One region of the Rahnella perminowiae genome, then DNA from elsewhere that is predicted to be linked to it. Evidence: predicted binding sites of a transcription regulator. Region 1 holds the regulator's gene; the other holds the start of a gene.
What was found. Region 1 encodes PurR, which represses purine synthesis genes. Its sites were predicted from a motif close to CANGCAAACGTTTGCNTG; they were not measured.
Positions count from the first base shown of each region.

Region 2: the regulator PurR is predicted to act here: its motif matches at 4,311-4,328, upstream of J1781_RS16740 (amino acid aminotransferase).

Region 1 is NZ_JAFMOT010000188.1:250,571-260,969, reverse strand. Features, by position in the region: gene J1781_RS24765 (MATE family efflux transporter) at 1-924, opposite strand, end outside; gene J1781_RS24760 (riboflavin synthase subunit alpha) at 1,179-1,832, shown strand; gene cfa (cyclopropane fatty acyl phospholipid synthase) at 1,924-3,075, opposite strand; gene punC (purine nucleoside transporter PunC) at 3,430-4,647, opposite strand; gene punR (DNA-binding transcriptional activator PunR) at 4,784-5,689, shown strand; gene purR (HTH-type transcriptional repressor PurR) at 5,725-6,750, opposite strand; gene cydH (cytochrome bd-I oxidase subunit CydH) at 7,055-7,174, shown strand; gene J1781_RS24730 (C40 family peptidase) at 7,340-8,236, opposite strand; gene J1781_RS26375 (hypothetical protein) at 8,590-8,718, shown strand; gene J1781_RS24725 (Grx4 family monothiol glutaredoxin) at 8,699-9,040, shown strand; gene rnt (ribonuclease T) at 9,133-9,846, opposite strand; gene gloA (lactoylglutathione lyase) at 9,939-10,346, opposite strand.
Region 2 is NZ_JAFMOT010000182.1:25,160-35,558, reverse strand. Features, by position in the region: gene pncB (nicotinate phosphoribosyltransferase) at 1-1,042, shown strand, start outside; gene asnS (asparagine--tRNA ligase) at 1,300-2,700, shown strand; gene ompC (porin OmpC) at 3,001-4,149, shown strand; gene J1781_RS16740 (amino acid aminotransferase) at 4,392-5,582, shown strand; gene J1781_RS16735 (MBL fold metallo-hydrolase) at 5,667-6,314, opposite strand; gene J1781_RS16730 (peptidoglycan L,D-endopeptidase MepK) at 6,366-6,917, opposite strand; gene ldtD (L,D-transpeptidase LdtD) at 7,096-8,946, opposite strand; gene mukB (chromosome partition protein MukB) at 9,309-10,399, opposite strand, start outside.

The sequences.
Region 1 (10,399 bases):
AACCGAAGATTCACCTAAACGCGACCCTACGCGAATAGTGGCTGCAACACCTAAAGACAGCGGTATAACGAACATAAGCGAACCGACGTTCAGCGCAATCTGGTGACTGGCCACGGCAACAATCCCCAACGGGGAGACCAGCAGGGCAACGATCGCAAACAGTGTCACTTCGAAAAATAATGCCAGTGCGATAGGCATACCCAGCTGGATAAGGCGACGCAGTGTCGGCCAGTCGGGTTTCGCAAACCGTGAATGTGGCTGAGTATCACGCAGTGCACGATTGCGGCGGACATAAATCCGCATCATGAAGAACATGACCCAATACACTGTGCCCGTCGCGACACCACAACCGACACCCCCGAGTGCGGGGGCGCCGAACTTCCCGTATATAAAAATGTAATTAACGGGAATATTGACCAGCAGGCCGATAAAGCCGAATACCATGCCTGGTTTGGTTTTTGACAAACCTTCACACTGGTCACGCAGCACCTGGAAAAATAAATAGCCCGGCGCGCCCCACATAATGGCATGCAGGTAGCCGACGGCTTTTGCTTTCAGCTCAGGATCAATGTTATGCATCAGGCTAAGAATATGGTCGCATTGATACAGCACCGCGATGATCAGCACCGAAACACCCGAAGCCAGCCAGAACCCTTGCTGAACCTGATGACCAATTTTATCGCGACGCCCGGCACCATTTAAATGCGCGACAGTGGGGGTCAGTGACAACAGTAAACCGTGTCCGAATAAAATCGCCGGCAACCAGATTGAGGTGCCGACAGCCACGGCAGCCATGTCCGTGGCACTGACCGAACCCGCCATTATTGTGTCCACTACGCCCATGGATGTCTGCGCAATTTGCGCAAGGATGACCGGGATGGCAAGCGCTAACAGAACCCGCGCTTCTGCAAGGTACTTCTGCACAGATACACCTTTTTATTTGATTATATTGAATAAAAAATGCCATGACAGATGGCATGGAACAGAGGGAAATAGTCCGAAGATTGTACATTGTCGGTATTTTTAAGCAAACAAAGCTGTTAATGGTCAGTTAAATAATGAAATTGAAGCAGACGGTGCTATTTCTTATCGCAGAGAATTGGCTTTCAATTAATTCTGCGGCAAACTGACCGGAGTGACGTTTTAATACAGCAGTTTTAAACATTGAGGAAAAGGCTATGTTTACCGGAATTGTACAGGGAACCGGCACGGTCGTATCGATCGACGAGAAACCTAACTTCCGTACCCATGTGGTTCGTTTACCTGAAAATATGCTGGATAACCTGCAGCTTGGCGCATCGGTGGCACACAATGGTTGCTGCCTGACCGTCACTGAGGTTAACGGTGATCTGGTCAGTTTTGATCTGATGAAAGAAACCTTGCGTCTGACGAATCTCGGTGAACTGAAAGAGGGTGATCCGGTTAATCTGGAACGTGCAGCGCGATTTAATGATGAAATTGGCGGGCATTTAATGTCTGGTCATATTATTTGCACGGCAGAAGTGGCAAAAATCCTGACCTCAGAAAATAACCGTCAGATCTGGTTTCGTATGCCGCATGAAGATTTGATGAAATATGTATTACATAAAGGTTATATCGGTATTGACGGTATTAGTCTCACTATCGGTGAAGTGACCCGCACCCGTTTTTGTGTGCATTTAATTCCGGAAACATTGCAACGCACGACGTTGGGCACAAAACGTCTGGGTGACAAAATTAATATCGAAATCGACCCGCAAACCCAGGCGATTGTCGATACGGTAGAACGTGTATTAGCCAGCCGTGAAGCGGCTATCGCCACGGCGCAGGCGATGATCGATAAAGCGCAATAGCATCTCAGGCTTTTTATTCGAATAAAAAATGGCGTGCATAAAAAACCGGACGATAAATGTCCGGTTTTTTTTATTGGCAAACCGAAGATCATCAGCGTGGTACGCGGATGCCCCCATCAACGCCTTCCGGGCTGAAGACAACCTGCCACAACTGAATATCCCTGGCGCGGAAAGCCCCGGCGCAGGCATTCAGGTAGTAGGTAAACATACGGTGGAAACGTTCACCGTATTTTTCCGCCAGTTCCGGCCAGTGTTTCTGAAAGCGTTCATTCCATGCCATCAGTGTGCGATCATAATCAGCGCCAATATTGTGCCAGTCTTCCATCACAAACAGTGACTCGCTGTTATGTGCAATTTGCTGAACAGAGGGCAGACAGCCGTTGGGAAAGATGTATTTATCAATCCACGGGTCGACATTAAGGTCTGTTTTGTTAGAACCAATGGTGTGCAGCAGGAAAATACCGTCAGGTTTAATATTGCGTTTGGCGACATTAAAATAGGTCTGATAATTTTTCGGACCCACATGTTCAAACATCCCGACAGAAACAATACGGTCAAACTGATCATTCAGGTCACGGTAATCCTGCAGCAGGATAGTGACATCCAGCCCTTCACAGCGTTTTTGAGCCAGTTTTTGTTGTTCAGCAGAAATCGTGACACCTACAACGCTTACGCCATAATTTTTGGCGGCGTACTCAGATAACCCACCCCAACCGCAACCGATATCCAGCAGGCGCTGTCCCGGTTTTAATTGCAGCTTGTCGCAGATCATTTTGAGTTTTGCTTCCTGCGCTTCTTCAAGCGTAGTGGCTTCTTTCCAGTAGCCGCAGGAATATTGCATGTAGGGGTCGAGCATCAGCGTAAATAAATCGTTGCCCAGATCATAATGCTCTTTGCCGACAATCCACGCCCGTTTGCGCGATTGCAAATTAGTCAGGCGTGCTGCGGCGACACGTAAAGTATCTTTGAAATGGTGGGGCAGTTTATTTTCCAAACCGGCACGGATAACACGCTGGAAAAAGATATCCAGACGGTCGCATTCCCACCAACCGTCCATGTAACTTTCACCGAGGCCCAGAGAACCTTCCTGTAAAACACGCTTAAAGAAGTCAGTGTTTTTTACTTTAAGGTCGAAAGGACGATTACCGTTTACCTGAATATCTGCCATCGCCAGCATCTCACTGGCGATCCGATACCATTGATTGTCCTGAATGCTTTGGTCTTCTATACACGATGAACTCATAGCTTCTCCATCACTTTCTCTTCTGACTTATTAACCTGCCGGGAAAAGCAAAGGCTATTTTTGCAGGTCTTTATGAGAACAGACGACTAGCGTCTCGCCCGATATTCGACACCAACAGAGGAAATTAAGAAGAACGCCTGCGCGCCGGAAGACGGGCAGGAAAATCATCCGTGAAAAGTATTCAAAAAATAAGTGTGACACCGTCCGCGCGTCTGGCTTAAGTATGTAATAAAAGTTTTGTAAAAATGCTATTTTATTTAGTTTTGTTGAGTATAGGCTCGCTGGCAGGCATTCTCAATAGTAAATCGTAATCAATGAAAATGCCCGCTAAGTGACTGTTACATTAGGGTATTATCACTGTTGATTTGCATGCAGAGTCTGAGTTTCCTGCTCCGGTGGCTGCTCATCGTCTCGCACATTTTTATGCTGTAAAGAGAGCCAGCGGCCCAAAACTACCAACAATAGTGTAGACAGCATGATCGTGACTGTCGCCATGAGCGGGTGCACAATAAATGCGGAAACCAGCATGCTGGCAAGAAAGCAAAGCCCAAGCTGCAAGGTATTCTGCAACGCTGCCGCCTTACCTGTATTAGCAGGAAATGGCATTAATGCATTTGCGACAACAATTGGATAGGTTGCACCATTCACCAAAGCCATCAGACAGAAAGGGATCAGCAAACTTGTCAGCCCGGCATTTGTGAACATAGCCACACAGAACAAGGCCACCATACTGATGCCGTAACCAGTCAGTAACCATGGCAGAATTTTATTGCCGTCCAGCCTGTTGATCAGAACACGGCAACCAAAACCACCGAGCAGGAAAGCGATAGTCTGCGGAACATAGCTCAGCCCGATGGCACCGGGTGAATAGCCCATATCGCTCAGGATAAACGGTGAGCCCGTCAGCCACGCAAAGAAACCCGCTGAACAGGCGGCATAAATCATGACATTCCCGCTGTAAACAGGCGATTTCAATAAAGTCGTAAAGCCGGTTTTATCTGCCTTTGCGTCTTTTGCCGGTTTGTTTTCACGCAGAGTCAGCGTCGTCAGCACTAAAGCGATGGCAACGACGGTCAGCAGGGCAAAAATAGCTTCCCAGTCAAAATGATTGAGCACCCAGGCACCCAGCAACGGTGCAAGAGCCGGAGAAAGCGCCACTAACGGCATAATGCTGGCAAAAGTTTTTTTTGCCACATCGGCAGAAAAACGGTCAACAACGATAGCCTGCCAGGTGACTGCGGCAGCACACACGCCTATGGCCTGTAAGAAACGCAGAGCCAGAAGAGCGCGTACATTCTCAACCCAGATAACACCCAGACAGCCGAACGCAAAAAGTATCAGACCAAGAAGCAATACCGGTTTACGGCCGATTCTGTCCGACAGTGGCCCCCACAGCAACTGACCAACAGCAAATCCACCGAGAAAAATGCTCAGACTTGCGCTGATCATCCCGGGGCTGGTCATCAGACTGGTTTGCATGGCACTGAACGCAGGCAGATACATATCGGTGGCTAAAAAGCCCAGCATGCTCAGACCCGCAAGATAGAGCATAAATCCAAAGGAGGGTTTCATTATTGTCTCGTTAATTTATTTATTGCAGATGATGTGACGCAGATTTCATACCGGGGGCGGAGTTTAACGCTTTGATAACAGGCTTGTGAAACGTTAATATTTGCACTCTGCTATCAAAAAAATTGAAGGCTGGATTATGTGGTCAGAATACGCTCTCGAAGTGGTTGATGCTGTCGCAAGAACCGGCAGTTTTAGTGCAGCTGCGCAGGACTTACACCGTGTGCCTTCTGCCATCAGTTACACCGTCCGCCAGCTTGAACAATGGCTGGCCGTGCCGTTGTTTGAGCGTCGACATCGTGACGTAGTGCTGACGCCAGCGGGAAAGGTTTTTGTCGATGAAGCACGGGTTATGACAAAAAAAATGATAGCCACCCGCCGGCAGTGTCAGCAGGTGGCGAACGGCTGGCGCGGCGAATTACGTGTGGCGGTCGACCGGATTGTCAAACCCGCACGGACACGGCGTCTGGTGCTCGATTTTTATCGCCATTTTGCGGATACCGAACTCATTATTCACTCGGAAGTGTTTAACGGTGTCTGGGATGCGTTGGTCGACGGGCGTGCAGACGTGGCGATCGGCGCTACGCGCGCGATACCGGTTGGCGGGCGCTTCAGTTTTCGTGATATGGGATTTATGGACTGGCATTGTGTCGTCAGCCCGCAACATCCGCTGGCGCAGCTATCCGGTGCGCTGAACGATGATCAACTGCGACCTTATCCGGCATTGTGCCTGGAAGATACTTCCCGGACATTGCCGAAGCGTGATACCTGGACGCTCGATAACCAGCGGCGTCTGGTCGTGCCGGACTGGACCTGTGCGCTGGAATGCCTGACTGAAGGATTGTGCGTGGGTATGATGCCGGTTCACCAGGTCATGCCGTGGATTGAACAGGGAAAATTACAGGTGCTGGCACTGGAGAATATATTCCCTGACAGCCCGTGCTGCCTGACGTGGGATCAAAGCAATCCTTCACCTTCACTGAGCTGGCTGTTGGAATACATGGGCGATACAGACACCATGAATCAGGAATGGCTGCGCGATTAGAAAAAACGCCTGCACAGGCAGGCGTTTGTGATTTGTTAACGACGGTAATCACGGTACGGGCCGTCGGCGACTGAACGGCGCTCGACCAGTTTCGGATGCACTTCGATGGTCTGGGACTCTTCACGCTTACTGACAATTCTGTCCAGTAACATCGTAAAGGCCATTTCACCCAGACGTTCTTTCGGCTGATGCACGGTTGTCAGCGCCGGGGAGAAGTAACGGGCGTTACGCACATTGTCGTACCCGATCACGGAAATATCCTGAGGAACGCGAAGGCCGAGTTCGTCTGCGGCACAAATTGCACCCATTGCCATCACATCGCCGCCGCAAAACACGGCAGTCGGACGATGCTTTTGCATCAGAATCTTATGCATTGCCTGGTAGCCAGACTCTGGTTCGAAATCACCCTGAACTACCCATTCGTCACGAAGAGGAATATTGGCTTCAGTCAGTGCTTTCACAAAACCCTGGAAGCGGCCGCCGCCGGTATTACGCGCCAGTTGCCCGGGGATCACGCCAATATCACGATGACCGCGTTCAATCAGATAACGACCGGCCATGTAACCACCTTCGAAAGCGTTATCGATAATGCTGTCGGTAAAGTTCTTGCGTGCTTCACCCCAGTCCATGACCACCATGGGAATCGAGCGGTACTCTTCGAGCATATTGAGCAATTCATCAGGGTATTCCGCGCACATCACCAGCAAGCCGTCGACGCGTTTTTGCGCCAGCATTTGCAGGTAGGCCTGTTGTTTCTCCAGGTTATTATGCGAGTTACACAAAATCAGCGTATAGCCTTTGGAGAAGCAGCTGTTTTCCACGGCTTCAATCACTTCGGCAAAATAGGGCGCTTCGCTTGAGGTGGCCAGCAGGCCGATGGTTTTAGTGTTATTGACCTTCAGACTGCGGGCTACAGCACTCGGAGAGTAATGTAACTCTTTGATTGCAAGGAGAACCGCTTCTTTGGTTTCTTCGGCGACGAAACGTGTTTTATTGATGACGTGCGACACGGTTGTAGTGGAAACGCCAGCGCGCTTTGCGACATCTTTAATCGTTGCCATGTAAACAATGACTCCTGAACTCACGTGCTTCAGCACGTTAGCATTATGTTAATCGTTTGCCTGCGAGGATTTAACTGCTGGCTTCTCAAAGGGCAGTGAAATCATTGGGTGGATTCTTCAGAATGAGGCGCGAAATGCTCTCGGGTGAAATCGACCGGCACACAGACGTGTTAACCGACAATTTTCTCTTATAATGCAGGAAAGTGGAAGCAAAATTCTCAGGAACGCATTGTCATTCAACACAAGATTTTAAAGGTTAATTATGAGAAAATGCGTTGGCACACAATGAGTGTGGTATTAAGAAATGCCACAATTTGATCCGAAAGGGGGTTTGATGGACAGCAACCTGAAATTATCGTTGATCACCACGGTATGCGCTTTGCTTATGATTATCGCTTTCAGCTTCACTGCAATAATGAACTGATTCAATAAGTGATCCGCCATAAAAAAGGGCGACGCCTGTCACAGGCGTCGCCCTTTTCAATGTTACGCAGTGACCGTTACCGCCGATGTTCTTCCCTGCAGAAACGCTTCGTTAAATGCTATTCAATGGCTGATTAGCGAACCTTCAGACTTAACGAATTGTTTATTATCGGATCGTTTTAGGGGTCATTACCCGACGTGCGCCTACATAGTGGTCTTGCCAGTAATCATCGCCAAGAGAAGTAATTTTAATGTCTTCGCCCGTTCTTGGAGACTGAATAAACTTGCCGTTGCCAACGTAAACCCCAACATGGTCTGCCGCGCCGCGGTTATTGATTCTGAAGAACACCAGATCACCGCTTTCAAGTTCGCCGCGTTTGACCGGAGCGGCATCGCGCAGGTGATACATTTCATTTGCTGTACGTGGCATTTTTATACGGATCAAATCTTTGTAGGCATAATAAACTAAGCCGCTGCAATCAAAACCGGTATTCGGCGAGGTTCCGCCCCAGCGATACGGTTTTCCTACCTGGTGCATCAGTTTGGTCATGGCCGTTTGCTGAGCATGCTGATAGCGTTTTTTATGTGTTGCACTTAGCGTAATCGGTTTGCTGTCTTCTTCGAATTTCTTACCTTTACGGTGCCGGCCATAGGCTTCTTTTTTACCGGCCTTTTCCGTGCTGTTTTTCGCGAGGGTACGGGTTTTGCTATGTCTCTCTGTTTTGCTCTCGGCCCGCGTGGTCTTGAGTGTCTTTTCTTTTTTACTTTCGGCCCGCGTTTTGGCGCTTCTCTCCGTCGTGGTCTTTCGTTTAACCAGTTCGGTGCTTTTCACTTTCTTCTTCGAATTCTTATCCTGAGTTTTTTGTTCTGTGACGGGCGCGGTTTTCGTTTTTTTACTGTTTTTCGCAGCAACCGTTTTTCGCTTTCGTCGTTCTTCCGGCGCAGCCTGATTAACATGACTTTTACGCTGATCGGCAGAGACACGAGTCTGTGGCGACGCATGTGCCATATTTAAAAACAGCTGGGTAAAGAGCAGCACAAAAAGCGTGAACAGTAAGCGCATAGCTTCGTTACCATGAGTGGTAGGTTAAACATCAGGGATGTCAGAGTATTGCCTAAAAGAACCCGACAAAAAAGCACGAATTGCCTCGATTCTAGATCATATTGTGAGAAAAAGTTAATAGCTTTTTTTATGTCGAAATAACCGCCATTTTTAGTCAAAAAAATGACCGTTTTTCATGATGTTAATATTTGAGTTAATCAGTGGAATTCTGCAAATTAGATCGGATTGATGAACGCCGGAAATGTTATTCCCGATGAATGTTTAAATATGTGAGCCTGAGCGCACCCGCTAAAAATGGTTAAATAAATTGTCAGCACTGAGAAAGACCCCACAAAAAATGGCGTTTTTATCTGATGGCTGCCGTCGTTACAATAGAAGGTATTGTGATTGTACACCGTCTCTTTGTGCTGCGCGTGAAGAGCAATGATCGTGACAGCCTGTACCGGCTTGAGGAAGCAAGAAATGACTACTCCAACTATTGAAAAGATTCAGAAGCAAGTTTCTGAAAACCCGATTCTGCTGTACATGAAAGGTTCGCCAAAACTGCCAAGCTGCGGTTTCTCTGCTCAGGCTGTTCAGGCGCTTTCTGCCTGTGGCGAACGTTTTGCTTACGTGGATATCCTGCAGAACCCGGACATCCGTGCTGAGATGCCAAAGTTTGCTAACTGGCCAACGTTCCCACAATTGTGGGTGGACGGCGAACTGGTTGGCGGCTGCGACATCGTGGTTGAGATGTTCCAGCGCGGCGAGCTGCAGCAGTTGATCAAAGAAACTGCTGAGAAATACAAATCTTCTGAAGAGTAATACTACGGAAGATCACCGGCTTTTCGACCGGAAAATATGAAGAGCGACATGATGTCGCTCTTTTTTGTTTTCAGTCCGCCGGAAAGTCGTCATTACTGATTTTCTTCAGACGCCGTTTCGTCTTCGGCTTGTTCGTCTGAAAGCACCAGAGGCCAGCCGCCAAGGCGTTTCCATCGGTTTACCAGTTCGCAGAACAACTCGGCCGTGCGCTCGGTATCATACAACGCAGAATGTGCCTGGCTGCTGTCAAAATCGATACCCGCACTGATACAGGCTTTTGCCAGCACCGTTTGCCCGAGTACCAGCCCGCTTAGCGCGGCAGTATCAAACGTAGCAAAAGGGTGGAACGGATTACGTTTCAGCCCGGCACGTTCGGCCGCTGCCATGAGGAAACTGTGATCAAAATTCGCGTTGTGCGCCACAATGATCGCACGGTTACAGTTCTGCTCTTTCATTCCTTTGCGGATGACTTTGAAAATCTCATGCAGAGCTTCATATTCACTGACTGCGCCGCGTAACGGATTGGTCGGATCGATACCGTTAAATGCCAGCGCTTCCGGCACCAGTATCGCACCTTCAAAAGGCTCGACGTGGAAATGCACGGTCTCATCGCTTTGCAGCCAGCCGTCCTGATCCATCTTCAGCGTGATCGCTGCAATTTCCAGCAGCGCATCGGTTCTGGCATTAAATCCGGCGGTTTCTACATCGATAACCACGGGATAAAAACCACGAAAACGGCCTCTCAGGGCGTTAATGTCACTATTCTCGGCCATTAGTTTCTTATCTTCATCGAATTCAGCGCGCATTATGACAAATTTTGCCGCCGCTTGCAGGGTTGTGGCAAAAATCAGGCAATAAAAAAGGGCGCGATTGCGCCCCAGTCGGTGGTCGGGGAAATTTAATTACCCAGCCCCTGTCCTGCGTGTCTGGATTCGATCAGTTCGATTTTGTAACCGTCCGGATCTTCAACAAACGCGATAATAGTGGAGCCGCCTTTGACCGGGCCCGCTTCACGGGTCACTTTCCCACCCGCATTACGGATGTCATCACATGTTTGCGCAACGTTATCAACGCCCAATGCGATATGACCGTAAGCGGTGCCGATGTCGTAGCTGTCGACGCCCCAGTTATAGGTCAGTTCGATCACTGCACCTTCACTTTCTTCGGTGTAACCGACGAAAGCCAGAGAATATTTATATTCAGTGTTTTCGCTGGTACGCAGCAAACGCATACCTAAAACATCGGTATAGAAGCTGATAGCACGTTGCAGATCGCCAACGCGAAGCATGGTGTGGAGTAAACGCATAGGTTCCTCTTTATTTGCAGGATGAGAATTAACGGGTCAAGACTAACTGATAG
Region 2 (10,399 bases), on a different contig from region 1:
CCAGCAAATTCAGATGATGAGTCAGCTGGCGCTGACGGACGACGAGTTCACCTACCTTTCAGGTCTGCCTTTCTTCACGGAGGATTACCTGAACTGGCTGAAAATCTTCCGCTACAATCCTGAACATGTCATGGTTTCCGATCGCAACGGACATTTACATGTGCGCATCGAGGGCCCGTGGCGGGAAGTGATCATGTGGGAAGTGCCGCTGCTCGCGGTCATCAGTGAGGTTGTCCATCGCCAGCGCTCACCACACGTAACAGCGCAAATGGCGGTGGATCAGTTGCGTAAAAACCTCGCCAGTTTTAAACAACAGGCTGCCGATATTGATCTCCGCGCGTTCCGTCTGATGGATTTTGGCACGCGTCGACGTTTTTCCGGTGACGTTCAGGAAGCCATCGTCAGCACGCTGAAAAATGAATTCCCTTATCTGGTCGGCACCAGTAACTACGATTTAGCACATAAATTGCAGCTGACACCGGTCGGCACACAAGCCCATGAATGGTTCCAGGCGCATCAGCAAATCAGCCCGGTGCTGGCTAACAGCCAGCGTGCGGCGTTGCAGGCCTGGCTGGATGAATATCCGGATCAACTGGGAGTTGCCCTCACCGACTGCATAACGATGGATGCTTTCCTGCGTGATTTCGGCAGCAAATTCGCTCATGCCTACCAGGGGCTGCGCCATGATTCCGGGGATCCGTTTGAATGGGGCGAAAAAGCGATAGCGCATTATCAGTCTCTGGATATCGACCCGATGACCAAAACGCTGGTGTTCTCCGACAATCTTGATCTGGACAAAGCGTTACATCTGTATCGCCATTTCCATCAACGGGTGAATCTGATATTCGGAATTGGTACGCGCCTGACATGTAATATTCCGGACGTGAAGCCGCTGAATATTGTCATTAAGCTGGTGCAGTGCAATGGCAAACCTGTCGCGAAACTTTCGGACAGCCCGGGCAAAACAATGTGTCAGGATAAAGCTTTTGTTCAGGCCCTGCGTAAAGCTTTCGATCTGCCGCTGGTGAAAAAAGCTTCCTGACTCTCCCTAAAGTGCCGGAAATGCATCCGGCGCTTTATTCGGATTTCTTTCCTTTATATAGTTGCGATCTAATTCTGCTCGGCTTTTATTCACCCTCTCAATATTTGCCCCCGTTCCCTGCATTTGCGCCACAATTCTTGGCCGCTGACGACGATTTCTGCTTGTGTCCTGAGAAAGCCTAAGTAACATAGCAAAATCCCTATTTACAGGGTGTCCAATATTTCTTAGCCAACATATATAAAGAAAGAGAGAAATCTATGAGCGTTGTGCCTGTAGTCGACGTACTGCAAGGCCGTGCTGCGGTTGACAGTGAAGTCACCGTACGCGGTTGGGTACGTACCCGGAGAGATTCTAAAGCTGGTATCTCATTCGTCGCCGTTTATGACGGCTCCTGCTTTAATCCTTTACAGGCCGTCATCAATAATTCTCTGCCCAATTATCAGGAAGATGTATTACGTCTGACGACGGGTTGTTCAGTAGAAGTGACCGGTACTGTTGTCGCCTCACCTGGCGAAGGCCAGAGTTTTGAGCTGCAGGCAACTGCCGTCAAAGTTGTTGGCTGGGTGGATGACCCTGATACATATCCGATGGCGGCAAAACGCCACAGCATCGAATACCTGCGTGAAGTGGCTCACCTTCGCCCGCGCACCAACCTGATCGGTGCTGTTGCCCGTGTGCGCAACACCCTCTCCCAGGCCATTCACCGTTTCTATCATGAAAACGGTTATTTCTGGGTATCCACACCGCTGATCACGGCCTCCGATACCGAAGGTGCAGGTGAGATGTTCCGCGTATCCACCCTGGACTTGCAAAACCTGCCGCGTACCGACAAAGGCGAAATTGACTTCAGCGAAGATTTCTTCGGCAAAGAAGCATTCCTGACGGTGTCCGGCCAGCTGAACGGCGAAACTTATGCCTGTGCGCTGTCAAAAGTTTATACCTTCGGTCCGACTTTCCGTGCAGAAAACTCTAACACCAGCCGTCACCTTGCGGAATTCTGGATGGTAGAACCGGAAGTCGCATTTGCCACGTTGGATGACATCGCAGCACTGGCCGAAAATATGCTTAAATATGTTTTCAAAGCCGTTTTAGACGAACGTGCAGATGATATGGCCTTTTTCGCTGACCGTGTAGACAAAGATGCTGTTGCGCGCCTGGAGCGATTTGTAACATCCGATTTCGCCCAGGTGGACTATACCGACGCAGTAGAAATATTAATGAATTGTGGTCAGAAATTCGAAAACCCGGTTTCATGGGGCGTCGATCTTTCTTCTGAGCATGAACGTTATCTTGCAGAACAGCATTTCAAAGCGCCGGTAGTGGTTAAAAACTATCCGAAAGATATTAAAGCTTTTTATATGCGTATGAATGAAGATGGTAAAACCGTCGCAGCAATGGATGTTCTGGCTCCGGGCATCGGCGAGATTATTGGTGGCTCTCAGCGTGAAGAACGTCTGGATGTTCTGGACGCCCGTATGGCTGAAATGGGACTGAATAAAGAAGATTACTGGTGGTATCGCGATCTTCGTCGCTACGGTACTGTTCCGCATTCAGGTTTCGGCCTCGGTTTTGAACGTTTAGTCGCCTATGTGACCGGTGTTCAAAACGTGCGTGACGTGATCCCGTTCCCGCGTACCCCACGTAATGCAACCTTCTAATTAATTAAAATATTTTTAATTAACAGAATAGTTACAAAACTAAGGCCAGCTTTGCTGGCCTTAGTCATTTTCAAAGATAGATCCCTGTCACAAAGTTCCGTAAAATACACATTTTGAAATACATTTTTTCCAACTGAAACATATTTAGTAATTTAGTAGCATTTTCGCTATGGATTAAGCTCACCACGGATGGAATAGTGCGTTCAGACACAGGAGACACCAAACTTTCGCGAATAGTTCCGTAAAGAATTATTTAAGGCAGTGGCAGGTGTCCAAATAAAACCAATGAGGGTAATAATAATGATGAAGCGCAATATTCTTGCAGTGGTAATCCCTGCTCTGTTAGTTGCTGGTGCAGCTAATGCAGCTGAGATCTATAACAAAGATGGCAACAAACTGGATCTGTACGGTAAAGTTGACGCCCGTCACACCTTCTCTGACAATGCTGGCGACGATGGCGACCAGACCTATGTCCGTTTCGGCTTCAAAGGCGAAACTCAAATTACTGACCAACTGACCGGTTACGGCCAGTGGGAATACAACGTTCAGGCTAACCACGCAGAAAGCGCTGGCGACGAAGGCAACAAAACGCGTCTGGGCTTCGCAGGTCTGAAATTCGGTGATGCAGGTTCTTTCGACTACGGTCGTAACTACGGCGTAATCTACGACGTAATGTCCTACACCGACCAATTGCCAATCTATGGCGATGACACTATGTACCAGAACAACGACAACTTCATGATTGGTCGTGGTAATGGCATGGCAACTTACCGTAACAGCAACTTCTTCGGTCTGGTTGACGGCCTGAGCTTCGCAGTACAGTACCAGGGCAAAAACCAAAACGATCGTGATGGCCATGACTTTGCTGCTGATGGTACCGACTTGGGTGTTCCAGGAAGTGCAACTAAAGACCAGAATGGTGACGGTTGGGGTTCTTCGGTAGCTTATGCTATCGGCAACTCTGGCGTTAGCGTAAGTGGTGCTTACTTCTCATCTAACCGTACTAACTCTCAGAAACTTGATGGTAACGGTGACAAAGCTTCCGCATATGCATTGGGCGCGAAATATGACGCTAACAACCTGTACCTGGCAGCATTCTACGGTGAATCCGAGAACACCACCATCTATGGCGGAGACTTCAACCAAGTTGCTAACAAAACTCAAAACTTTGAAGTTGTAGCGCAATACCAGTTTGATTTCGGCCTGCGTCCTTCCATTGCTTACCTGCAGTCCAAAGGTAAAGATCTTAATGCGTTGGGTACTGGCTTTGCAGGCGGTGATGCTGACTTGGTTAAATACGTAGAAGTTGGTACTTACTACTACTTCAACAAAAACATGTCTACCTATGTTGACTACAAAATCAACCTGTTGGACGACAACAGCTATACCCGTACCGCTGGTGTTTCTACCGATGATGTTGTGGGTGTTGGTCTGCAATACCAGTTCTAATATCGCTTAACGATGCGCTTACGGGCGTAGCAAAGTGGATATCAAGGCAGAGCTTCGGCTCTGCCTTTTGCATTTGTGTATGTTTGAAAATATCGTTTTTCCACCCTCGCCCATAAATTATTTTAATCTCCCACGCCTTCTCACAACTCTGCTTTCTTTTTGCCGCAAACGGTTGGCAAACGGGGGCGCTGGCGTTACCCTGAAGCCCTCTTTCGTCATATCAGGCTATGGAATTTTCCGACATGTTTGAAAAAATCACTGCAGCACCTGCTGATCCTATTCTGGGTCTTACCGATCTTTTCCGCGCTGACGATCGCTCAGATAAAATAAATCTGGGGATTGGTGTTTATAAAGACGAAACAGGTAAAACGCCGGTTCTGGCCAGCGTGAAGAAAGCCGAACAATTTCTGTTGGAAAATGAATCTACTAAAACCTATCTGAGTATTGACGGGTTGCCTGATTTTGCACATTGCACACAGGAACTGCTGTTTGGCCAGGACAGCGCGATTATTGCTGATAAACGGGCACGTACCGCGCAGACTCCGGGCGGCACTGGCGCTCTGCGTATCGCAGCAGATTTCATCGCTACGCAAACCAGCGCCAGGCGCGTGTGGGTAAGCAATCCAAGCTGGCCGAACCATAAAGGCGTGTTCTCTGCTTCAGGTCTGGAAGTCATGGAATACCACTACTATGATGCCGTCAATCACAGCCTTGATTTCGATGGCATGCTGAAAAGTCTGAGCGAAGCTAAAGCAGGCGACGTGGTACTGTTCCACGGTTGCTGCCACAACCCAACCGGTATCGATCCTACTCAGGAACAATGGGCACAACTGGCAGAATTGTCTGTGAGCAACGGCTGGTTACCGTTGTTCGATTTCGCTTATCAGGGCTTTGCAAAAGGTCTGGAAGAGGATGCGGCCGGTCTGCGTCTGTTCGTGGAAACACACAAGGAATTACTGGTCGCCAGCTCTTATTCGAAAAACTTCGGGTTATACAATGAACGCGTGGGCGCTTGTACATTAGTTGCGGCCGATGAAGAAACCGCCGATCGCGCCTTCAGTCAAATGAAATCGGTTATCCGTGCTAACTACTCCAACCCACCGTCACACGGTGCTGCGGTGGTAGCCACGATTTTGGGTAACGAAGCTTTGCGCACACTGTGGGAGCAGGAGCTGAGCGATATGCGTCTGCGTATTCATCGTATGCGTCAGCTGTTCGTCAGTACCTTGCAGGAAAAAGGCGCTCAGCAAGATTTCAGCTTTATTATCAATCAGAACGGGATGTTCTCTTTCAGCGGCCTGACCAAAGAGCAGGTATTGCGGTTACGCGATGAGTTCGGCGTGTATGCAGTCAACTCTGGCCGTATTAACGTTGCTGGCATTACACTCGAAAACATGGCACCGCTGTGTGAAGCCATCGTCGCGGTACTCTAAAAGATAAGTGGTGTTGCTCAATTAAAAAAGCCCGTCAGGTGGACTGACGGGCTTTTTGTTTTTGCTGATAAACAGCAAACGTCATCACCAGACCGGCATTTCATCCTGCAGGAACGGATTGGTTCTACGCTCATAACCAAAATCCGACATCGGGCCATGGCCGGGAATAAATACCATGTCATCGCCGAGCGGCAATAATTTCGTTTTGATGGAATGAATAAGCGCCTGATGGTCACCACGCGGGAAATCACTGCGGCCTACGCCACCTTTAAATATCACATCACCGGAAACGGCAATTCGCGCTTTATCATTGATGAAGACAATATGCCCCGGCGTATGGCCCGGGCAATGCAGCACGGATAAGATTTCCTCGCCGACATTCACTGAATCCCCTTCTTCCAGCCAGGTATCTGGCGTCAACGGATCACAATGGTCGAGGCCAAACATCTGGCTTTGGGTGGGCAGCGCATCCAGCAGGAATTGATCTTCTTTCTGAGGACCGATAACCGGTACCTGATAGTGAGCAGCCAGCTCTGCCGCTGCTCCTACGTGATCAAGATGACCGTGAGTCAGCAAAATTTGCGTAACCAATACACCTTTGGCAGAAACTTCCTGGATGATCCTTGCGGCTTCACCGCCCGGATCGACAATAGCAGCCTGATTGGTTTTAACACACCAAATCAGTGAACAGTTTTGGCTGAACGCCGTGACGGTAATTAAATGGATTTTCATAGAGCTCCACAAAATGGCCTGCACATTCCGGCAGGCCATTAATAACACACATCACCAGGTCCGCGCGGGACCGGTATCGATGTGCACAAAGTTACTTCGTGGATAATATCCTACACCACCCATCCGCATTTTTAATGCGGCTTTGCGGATATTGCTCAGTTCGATGCCCTGGATGTGGAAATCCATTGCCTGCCCGAGGGTGTGATAACTGTGCTTCGCTACCCCGCTTCCTGGCTCACGCATGCTGTTGTTTGTCGCCAGTGAGCGGTAACCCGAAATCAGCTGGACCGGTTTATTGGTTCCGCCGAGCATCACCTGCAAACGATAGAGATGATCGAACAACGCGGGATCGATCGATTTTACCTTTTCCGCACGATAGTCTCTGAACAGATGATTCAACCGGGCCAACTCATCCTTGTTGTAACGCTTTCCATCAAAAAACTCGGTTTTGAGGGTTTCGCCGGTATTTATATTGTTAACCACTAAAATACGCGGACGAGGTGTGGAAAGAGTGGCGAATGCACGACCTGGAAGTAATGCAATCCCCATAGCGGCACTGCCTAATGCCAGCCATTTACGGCGATGTGTGTCGATTTCATTCATGAACAGTTTACTATCCGGTAAGAGAGTCAAAAAAAGCTCTGATCTGAGCCGTTTTGAACCTTAACTGCCAATTTTCTGCGAGTCAAGGGGACCCATATAAGCAAAACGAGCGTGCCAGTGGCTCACGCTCGTCCGATGGCCAAATACTCTGACCCTTATCAGATTAGATTTACTGCATTTATTGAAGCAAAATTTCTGCCTGAGGCAGGATTTGTGCGCCGGATCTCACCGTTGAATCATAATTGTAAATATCTGTTCTGAACTGAGGCTTACCGTCATCTGCGACCCACGCCGTCAGATAAAACAGTTTTACCGGTATGTGATGGCGTATCGCTACATACGTGGTATTACCACCCTGCAATGTTGAAGAGATCCGCGTGTCATTCCAGCCCGCATCCTGCAATAACATATTGGCTAATTCAGACGCCTTATTCACCCTCACACAACCTGAACTCAGCGCACGAATATCTTTGCTGAACAGATTATGATTTGGCGTGTCATGCAGATAAATAGCATCAGAACTCGGCATATTAAATTTATACCGACCGAGGGAATTGCTCACGCCTGGTGCCTGACGGATGCGATATGGGAAATGGTTAGGCGATACCATTGCCCAGTCAATCATTGCAGGATCAATCACTTCCGCATCATTACTCCAGCCGGACAGCACCTGATAGCCATGTTGCTGGAAGTAACCGGGATTATTCATGGCTTTAGGCACGATATCTTCACGTATTAACGTAGTAGGCACATTCCATGGCGGATTGACTACCACATTATTCAGCGCACTGCTCATTAATGGCGTTTTACGACTTGGACGCCCGACAATCACCCGTGACGACAACACTTCATTACCATTGAGATAATAGGTGAGCTGATAGTTTGGAATATTCACCATGATGCCGGTGTTCACATTGCCAGGGAGAATGCGCAGGCGCTGAATATTCAGCGCCAGTAAGGTCGCACGCAATTGCGGAGAGGCGTTCAGCCACTGACGGGTACGTCCGCCAATAATACCGTCAGCTTCCAGTCCCTGCCATTTTTGAAAACGTTTAACGGCCTCCACTAAATCCGGCGTGTACTGATTGTGAGCAACAGCAACCGGCGGGTGAGTTGCTGGCGCTTCTGTCGACTGAACCGTTGGCAGAACATCTTGTACTGATGTTGCAGAAGGGCTGACGGCTGGCGTCGATTGCTGGGCCTTATCGGCGGTTTCATCAACAGACAGATCGTCATTTGCCGCGCTTCCCGGCGTGTCCGGAGCGATGGTTTCATCTGTCGGTTTAGGCACCCTGTTCTCTTCAGGCGATGCGACCATCATACCGGTGCGGGTCAGGATCTCCCGCAAAGCCGGGACATCGTCACTGATCTGATCCGGCCGCAAACTGGCTGATCCTGTCATGACCGGCCAGGGACGATTATCCGCCAGCATGGTCTTCAACGCATCATGCATCTTGGTGTAATAAGGATGCTGTGGCGCGAGAGTCGACAAATAGTGTGACGTATTGCCCTGACGCACAGCCAGCTGCCATTGATTAATCACCGTCAGTGATGGCGTCGTCATTTTGTAAGGCGTGGAACTGTATAACCACTTATCCCCGTTGGCTTCCACGCTGCTCGTAAACTGTAAATAACCCAGCATCGCATCTGATAACACGACGTCACGGGCCATGCCGGTGACTTGCGGATCCGTCAGCCATTTCACCCATTGCGTGAACTGAGGCTGGATACCAGATATGGCCAGTTCGGCCAACTGCTGCTGGAATATCTGAACGGTTTGGCGATCGTTCCACATGGGCTGCATATGATTTGCAGCATAAAGCGAAGACAGAGAAGACAGATACAACGGCCGGATGCCTCTGGGCAATAATTCTGCCTGCAACTGACTCATGCTCTGCACACTTGACAGTGTCGTTTTTCCTAATGGCAGTGTGGGCACGGTAGCCCATGCAGCCAACCACGGTGACAGACCGCCCGCCAGCAAGCAGCTGGCGACTAAAAACCTGAGAGACCTTTGATTCATTAACATCTTCCCTTGCCTCCCGATAAGGTGCCCAATTTCATCCCCAAAACTGAGCCTGCAGCTCTTGGATTAAGTATATAAAGAGAATTCTTTTTTTGCGTAGGAACTCAATGAAATAGAGCCCGCATGTCACGTAAAGACTCTAAGTCAGCTGTCAGTTTAAATAAAGCCTTCCGTTACGTGTTTATGAGTTGTTTTTAAGCATTCGCCTATAAATTACACAACACTTTAGCTTTGCCTTGCGCGGTATTTAGAGCATCACTGTTTTTTAAACAAATATAAGTGAAATGGGGGTAATTCTAATAAAAAGCCCCGGCGATCATAGGCCGGGGCTTTTAAAATCAATCAGCTGTTTTATCTGAAAATAATCAGGAAACGTCAGCTTCCGTATTGACCAGAGCAGGCTGTTCAGCGGCAAATCCACGCAAACCAACGACGTGTACATGCTCATTATTGCCAAAGACTTTACGCACCAGTTTATACGTCGTCCCTTTTTCCGGGCTGATGTTTTCCGGTGCTGCGATAATCAGTTGCATTTCCAGACGGTCGCAAAGCTCAAACAGTGTGGCAATAGATTTCGCATCCAGACGCGCGGCTTCATCGAGGAACAGCAGACGACAAGGCGAAATATCCTTTCCTCGCATACGGCTCGACTCATCTTCCCAGCTCTGAACAACCATTACCAGAATCGACATACCGGTACCGATCGCTTCACCTGTTGACAGCGCCCCGCTTTCTGCGCGCAGCCAGCCATCCGAACCCCGGTTTACTTCCACTTCCATTTCGAGATAGTTGCGGTAATCCAGAAGTTCTTCGCCAATAGTTTGCGGTGTGCGCTGACCCATATCAATTTGCGGGTTCAGACGCTGATAGAGTTTCGCCAGCGCCTCCGAGAAAGTCAGACGGTTGCTGCTGAACAGGTCCTGATGCTGTTCCTGCTGTTCAGAAAGCACATCCAGCAGTCCCGCATGCGCTTCACGCACGTTCACATTCAGACGGACGCTTTTCACCTGACCAAACGCCACTGCCTGCAGCCCCTGGTTAAGCTGACGAATACGATTTTGTTCGCGCTGAATGGTTTTGCGGATGATATTTGCCACGCTGCGGGAACTGATCGCCAGTTGTTGCTCACGGGCTGTCAGCTCTTCGGTCAGACGTCCCAGCTCGATTTCCATCTGTTCAATCGCTTCAACCGGATCATCGGTACGAATAATATCCTGGCGGATACGTTCGCGCAGATGCTGATAGACGGCGATATAGAACTGGATTTTGCGCTCAGGGCGTTTCGGATCTTCGGACAGACGCAGCACATCGCGCAGATGTTCGTTATCAGACACCGCCAGACGCAGTGCACCCAGGGATTTATCTGACATGGAACGCAGTTCGTCGCCATCCATATAAGCCAGCTCACGGCGGTGCAGACGGCGTTCAACACCATTGTCTTTCACCAAACGCATCA